One region of the Thiomonas islandica genome, then DNA from elsewhere that is predicted to be linked to it. Evidence: riboswitches for the same ligand, from Rfam matches in the RefSeq annotation. Region 1 holds a riboswitch; the other holds the start of a gene.
What was found. A riboswitch is a leader RNA that binds a small molecule or an ion and turns the genes downstream of it on or off. The one in region 1 is predicted to bind S-adenosylhomocysteine.
Positions count from the first base shown of each region.

Region 2: another riboswitch for S-adenosylhomocysteine. It lies ahead of metH (methionine synthase); the one in region 1 lies ahead of ahcY (adenosylhomocysteinase).

Region 1 covers NZ_AP042391.1:83,826-87,252, forward strand. The annotation lists gene ahcY (adenosylhomocysteinase) at 1-1,066, opposite strand, end outside; S-adenosyl-L-homocysteine riboswitch at 1,126-1,252, opposite strand; gene ACZ47F_RS00410 (molybdopterin-dependent oxidoreductase) at 1,615-2,892, shown strand; gene ACZ47F_RS00415 (sulfide dehydrogenase) at 2,904-3,314, shown strand; partial or broken gene ACZ47F_RS00420 (trehalose-6-phosphate synthase) at 3,370-3,427, opposite strand, start outside.
Region 2 covers NZ_AP042391.1:1,068,594-1,072,020, forward strand. The annotation lists gene metH (methionine synthase) at 1-1,962, opposite strand, end outside; S-adenosyl-L-homocysteine riboswitch at 2,018-2,096, opposite strand; gene ACZ47F_RS05100 (Crp/Fnr family transcriptional regulator) at 2,166-2,780, shown strand; gene ACZ47F_RS05105 (hypothetical protein) at 2,786-2,950, opposite strand; gene ACZ47F_RS05110 (class I SAM-dependent methyltransferase) at 3,004-3,427, opposite strand, start outside.

The sequences.
Region 1 (3,427 bases):
ATTTCTCGATGCCCGCGACATCGATCTCGTTGTCGAAGTGGCCAATGTTGCAGACGATGGCCTGATTCTTCATGCGGGCCATGTGGTCGTGGGTGATGACGTGATAGTTACCGGTGGCGGTGACGAAAATGTCGGCCTTGTCGCAGGCGTAATCCATGGTTACCACGCGGTAGCCTTCCATCGCCGCCTGCAACGCGCAGATCGGGTCGATCTCGGTGACCCACACCTGCGCCGAGAGCGCACGCAGCGCCTGCGCCGACCCCTTGCCCACATCGCCATAGCCGCAGACCACGGCGATCTTGCCGGCGATCATCACATCAGTGGCACGCTTGATGCCGTCGACCAGGCTCTCGCGGCAGCCGTAGAGGTTGTCGAACTTGCTCTTGGTGACCGAGTCGTTGACGTTGATCGCGGGAAACTTGAGCTCGCCGCGCTGATGCATCTGGTAGAGGCGGTGCACGCCGGTGGTGGTTTCCTCGGTCACACCTTTGATCTGCGCAAGCCGCGTGGAATACCACTTGGGCGAGGTCGCAAGGCGCGCCTTGATCGCGGCAAACAGCACGCGTTCTTCCTCGCTGGTCGGGTGGCTGAGCACTGCGGCGTCGGTTTCGGCCCGCGCGCCCAGATGCAGCAGCATGGTGGCGTCGCCGCCGTCATCGAGGATCATGTTCGAGTAGCCCCCGTCGGGCCACTCGAAAATGCGATGCGTGTAATTCCAGTACTCCTCGAGCGACTCGCCCTTGACCGCGAACACCGGCGTGCCGTTGGCGGCAATCGCGGCGGCGGCATGATCCTGTGTGGAAAAGATGTTGCACGACGCCCAGCGCACCTGCGCGCCCAGCGCCTGCAGGGTTTCGATCAGCACCGCGGTCTGGATGGTCATGTGCAGGCTGCCGCTGATGCGCGCGCCACGCAGCGGCTGGCTGGCCGCGTATTCATTGCGGATGGCCATCAGCGCCGGCATTTCGCTCTCGGCAATGGCGATCTCGCGGCGGCCCCAGTCGGCCAGGCCGATGTCGGCAATCACATAATCGGGAGAAGTTTTCAAATCGACCACAGCGTTCATACACACTCCGAACAAAGTGGCCGGGAACGGATGCGCACCGCATCCCGCGCCCGGCACGGGTTGGGTGAGCGCCGTTGAAGGAAGGCCGCCTGCAAAGTGTTTCCATGGCGGCCTGCGATCAATGTCCCGAGCCTGGCGACGGCAGGTTTGCGACACCCGCCATGCGTTGCAACGCTCCTCGGAACCAAGCTGGCCGTGCAACGCCCCTGAACCGGTCCGTCTGCGCAAGCGGCTGGCAGGACCACATGGGCCTGACACCAACCCCGTTTTGCGTGCGGATGGACGCGAAGCATCTCAACGACGAGCCGACTGATTCTAGGGCCTGAACGTTATTCGTGCACCCGCGCTGCCCCCAGGCGGGGACGGCTGCAAGGCGGCGGACCCAGACGCGTGGTCAGATACCCGCGCCAGTAGGAAATCCCCAGTCCCGAGCCGAGCCAGTCTTGTTGATTATTACAAATCAAGACATCTGCAATTTTTTGCATCATGTCTTGATTGGCGTCTCAGCCGGAATTCACCAACAACAACCCATCCCGAGGACATTTTTCATGCAGATCGACAACGGTCGCCGAGACCTGCTCGGCCTGATCGGCGGCAGCGCTGCGCTGCTCGCCGCCCGCCCAGCCTGGGCGGTCGTCTCGCCACAAACCGAGACGCCGCTCGAGCCGTTCACCGGCCCGGGGCCGAATCCGCACTGGAACAGCGTCGGCCCATTCGTCACCTACCCGCAGAAGCTGCCGTTGATCCGGCTGACCGACCGGCCGATCCAGCTCGAGACACCGCGGCGCTATTTCCGCACCGCGATCACGCCAAACGAGGCGTTTTACGTCCGCTACCACCTGCCCGAGATCCCGAACGCGGTCGATCTGGCCAGTTGGCGGCTCACGCTCGAAGGGAATTTCGAGCGTCCGCTGCAGCTCAGCCTTGAGCAGTTGCGCCGCGAGTTCAAGCCGGTAACGATCGCCGCGGTCAACCAGTGCTCGGGCAATTCGCGCAGCCGCTTCCAGCCGCGGGTGCCCGGCGGGCAATGGGGTAATGGGGCGATGGGCAACGCGCAGTGGACCGGCGTGCGCCTGGTCGACGTGCTCAAGCGCGCCGGGGTCAAATCCGGCACGGTGCAAATCCAGTTCGAGGGGCTGGACCATGGCCCTGGGCCCGAAGGCAAGGGCTCGAACCGCTTCCTCAAATCGTGGGATGTCGACGAGCCGGTGCTCAAGCTTGCGGTCATCGCCTACCTGATGAACGGCGAGCCGCTGCCGATGCTCAACGGCTTTCCGGTGCGGCTGGTCATGCCTGGCAAGTTCGCCACCTACTGGACCAAGCACTTGAGTTTCATCCGCGCGCTGACCGAGCCTGACACCAATTTCTGGATGAAGCCGGCATATCAAATCCCCGACACGCCCAACGGCAGCACCACGCCCGATGACGTGAAGGCGGGCAAGGTCAAGCTGGTGCCGATCGGCCATGTGAACATGCCGGTGCGCTCGTTCATCGTCGACCCGGATGGTGCCGTGCCGCTGCTGCCCGGCGTGCCAGCGGTCATCCGCGGTGTAGCCTTCAGTGGGCATGGCGCGGTGACCAAGATCGAGGTCTCGGTCGACGACGGCCAGACCTGGCGACTGGCGCGCCTCGGCCCCAACCTCGGGCCCTACTCGTTCCGCGAATACAGCCTGCCGTGGACGCCGACCGCGCCGGGCAAATACACCCTCGCGGTGCGCGCCACCGACGCCAAGGGCCACGTACAGCCCGACACCGGTGTGTGGAACCCGGGTGGCTATCTGTGGAACAAGATCGAGCGCCAAGAGGTGCTCGTGCTCAACGCTTGAGGACGATGACCATGCGCAAAACCCTTCTCACTATTGCCGCGCTGTCGGCTGCGGCCAGCGTCTGGGCGCTCGAGCGCCCTGGCCTCGTCACCTCCGGCGACTACGCCAACGGCACGCTCGGCAGCGTCGCGCAGCCGGCCCGTGCCGAGCCCGGCGCCGGCACCGTCTACCGCGTCGGCAAATGGCCGACCTATACCGCCGAGCTGGCCGCAGGCCCCGGGCGCGACACCGTGCTCGGCCATTGCAGCATGTGCCACAGCGTGACCTACATCACCATGCAACCGCCGCTGCCCGCGGCGACCTGGGAGATGGAAGTCACCAAGATGATCAAGACCTACGGCGCACCGATCGACGAAGCGACCGCCAAGGAGATCACCGCCTACCTGCAGGCCCACTACACGCCACAGACACGCAAGCAGTGAGCCACGAGCCGGCAAGCGGCATGCGCAGCGCGGTGGCGATGGCGTCTGCGGTCTACTCGGTCGAATACGGGCTGACGAGCACCGCGTCACCGAGCTGCTCGGCGGCCCCGGCA
Region 2 (3,427 bases), 980 kb from region 1:
AGACTCGCCGACGATGTCGTCGGTGAGGATGTCGGGAAACTTGCCGGCCAGATCCCAGGTCTGGAAGAACGGCGCCCAGTCGATGCTCGCTGCGATTTCGCTCAGGTCATAGTTGCGGAACGCCCGCCGGCCGATGAATTTCGGCACCGGCGGGGTGTAGGCGGCCCAGTCGATGCGCGTCTTGTTCGCGCGCGCTTGCGCCAGCGGCACCAGCGGCGTGGCCCGCTTGCTGGCGTGCAGCGCGCGCACCTTGGCGTAGTCGGCCTCGATCTCGGCGATGAACTGCGCTGCTTGGTCCGACAGCAGGCTTTGCGCCACACCGACGCTGCGCGAGGCATCGGGCACGTAGACCACGGGGCCGTCGTAATGCGGCGCGATTTTCACTGCGGTATGTACCCGGCTGGTCGTCGCCCCACCGATGAGCAGTGGCAGCTTGCGGCTGCGGAAGTAGTCGTCGCGCTGCATTTCGGCGGCCACATGCTGCATCTCCTCGAGGCTTGGGGTGATCAGCCCGGACAGACCGATGATGTCCGCGCCTACCTCGCGTGTCTTGGCGAGGATGTCCTTGGCCGGCACCATCACGCCCATGTTGATCACTTCGAAGTTGTTGCACTGCAAGACTACGGTGACGATGTTCTTGCCGATGTCGTGCACATCGCCTTTGACCGTGGCGATGACGATCTTGCCCTTGGGCCGCACATCGCAGCCGGCGGCCTGCATGTCCAGCTTCTCGGCCTCGATGTACGGCAGCAGATGCGCCACCGCCTGCTTCATCACCCGCGCGCTTTTCACCACCTGCGGCAGGAACATCTTGCCGGCGCCGAACAGATCGCCGACCACGTTCATGCCATCCATCAACGGCCCTTCGATGACATGCAGCGGCCGGCCGCCCTCGGCGCGGATCTGCTGCCACATCGCCTCGGTATCCTCGACGATGAAATCGGTGATGCCGTGCACCAGCGCGTGCTTGAGCCGCTCGCGCACCGGCAGCTCGCGCCAGGCCAAGCGCGCACCCTCATCTTTGGCTGCGCCCTTGACAGCCTCGGCGATTTCAAGCAACCGCTCGGTGGCGTCCGGCCGGCGGTTCAGCACAACGTCCTCCACGCGCTCGCGCAGGTCGGGATCGAGATCGTCGTAGACACCGATCTGACCGGCGTTGACGATGCCCATATCCATCCCGGCGCGGATCGCGTGGTAGAGGAACACGGTGTGGATCGCTTCGCGCACCGGCTCGTTGCCGCGGAACGAAAAGCTCACATTGCTGACCCCGCCCGAGACCTTCGCCCCTGGCAGGTTCTGCTTGATCCAGCGCGTGGCCTCGATGAAGTCGACCGCGTAGTTGTCGTGCTCCTCGATGCCGGTGGCGATGGCGAAAATGTTCGGGTCGAAGATGATGTCTTCCGGCGGAAAGCCGATTTGTTCGACCAGCAGGCGGTAGGCGCGCTCGCAGATCTCGATCTTGCGCGCAAACGAATCGGCCTGCCCGCGTTCGTCGAACGCCATCACCACCGCGGCGGCGCCGTAGCGCCGCACCAGCTTGGCCTGCCGCAGAAACTCGGCTTCGCCTTCCTTCATCGAGATCGAGTTGACAATGCCCTTGCCCTGCACGCAGCGCAGCCCGGCCTCGATCACCTCCCATTTGGAGCTGTCGATCATCACCGGCACGCGGGCGATGTCGGGCTCGGCGGCGAGCAGGTTGAGAAAGCGCACCATCGCCGCCTTGCTGTCGAGCATCGCCTCGTCCATGTTGACGTCGATGATCTGCGCGCCGTTTTCCACCTGCTGGCGGGCTACCGCCAGCGCCTTGTCGAATTCGCCGGCGAGGATCATCCGCGCGAACACCTTCGAGCCAGTGACGTTGGTGCGCTCGCCGATATTGACGAACAGCGAGCCCGGTCCGATGGACAGCGGCTCCAGGCCGGAGAGTTGTAACGGGGCAGGGGCAATGGCGGCGGCAGACATGCGGATGCGGGCGTGATGTTCAGATGCAGGGGCTTGCCCGCGGTGCAGGCGGGCATTTGGGTGAGCGCCGTTGATTCCCCCAAGCCTGGCACCGTCGGATCCCCGCAATCGGTGCTGCAACGCCCCTTGGAATCGTCTATTGTAAGAAGCAGCGTGCAAGCCTGCCTGCTGCCCTACCATGCGCGCATTGCGCCCTCCCGACCATGTCACCTTCACCTCCACTGCGCCGCGCCGACCGCGCCACCTGGGTGCCGCGCATCGCGCAACTGCTGCTGCGCCAACCCGGTCAACGTCTGAGTGCCGACGATGCGGTACTCATCGCAAACCTGATGCAGGTGCGCTGGGTGCAGGCCGGCACGTGCTTCATCCAGCAGGACGACGACGCGCACGACAGCACCATCCTGATGTTGCTCGACGGCGAGGTCACCGTGGAGAAGACGCCGCAGCGCCAGGGCGACAGCCTCGTGGTGTCGATCGCACGGCCAGGGCAGATGTTCGGTGAGATGGGCGTGCTGCTCGACGCGCCGCGCAGCGCGAGCTGCGTGGCCTATTCAGACGTGGCGCTGGCCGAACTCAGCCGCGCTGCGCTCGACCTGCTGGTCGAGCAACACCCGGCAGCGGCGGCGCGGCTGGCGCTGGGCATCGCCAGTCGCCTGGCCGAACACCTTCGCGACACCTCGAACAAGCTCAGCTCCATGTCCCGGCTGGTCAGCGCGATGCACCCGGCGATCCGCGTGCAGATGCTCGGGCCGAAGTCGGGGTTATCGCCCAGCCAGATCGCCGGCTCGGCAGACCCGGACGACCCGCCTTCACGCTGATCCGGTCACAGCCGACCCACAGCCTCGGCGGCCAGCCAGCTCACCACGCTGGCGAGCAGGAACACCAGAAATCCGATATTGCTCTGCATTCCCAGGCGCTCGGTGAAAAACCGCCGCAGGCCGTACACGGCAAACGGGTAGATGATCAGCGAGACAAAGAATCCAGCCACGGCATGCGTCTCCAGTGGGGTCGCACGCGGCAGGCGGTGCCACCCTACCTGGATTATTTTGTCGCCTGCGGTGCGTGGCAGGTGTGAGGATGTGTAAAGGCCCGTTGGTAAACGAATACGGAGGCCGGTGGTGCATTGCGCCAGGCCAGGCCCGAGCGGCGCACTTGCAGCCCGAGCTCCTCGCGCAGCGCCCGCGATACCGGGCTGGCATGTCCGTAGGTGAACTGCACGAAGCAGCCGCCGGGCCGCAGCACTGCAAACGCTTCGGTCAGGATCGAGCGCTGCATGGCGCGCGGCATCGACAGCAGACCCAGGCCGCTGATCACCGCGTCTGCCGGTCCGTCCAGCGCGTAGCCGCAGGCCAGTGCCGCGGTACGCAGCGCGCAGGCGTCGGCCCGGATCACCTGCAGATCGGGAAATCGCTGGCACAGCAGCTCGTGCAGTGCGGGGTCACGTTCGACCACGAGCAGATTGCAT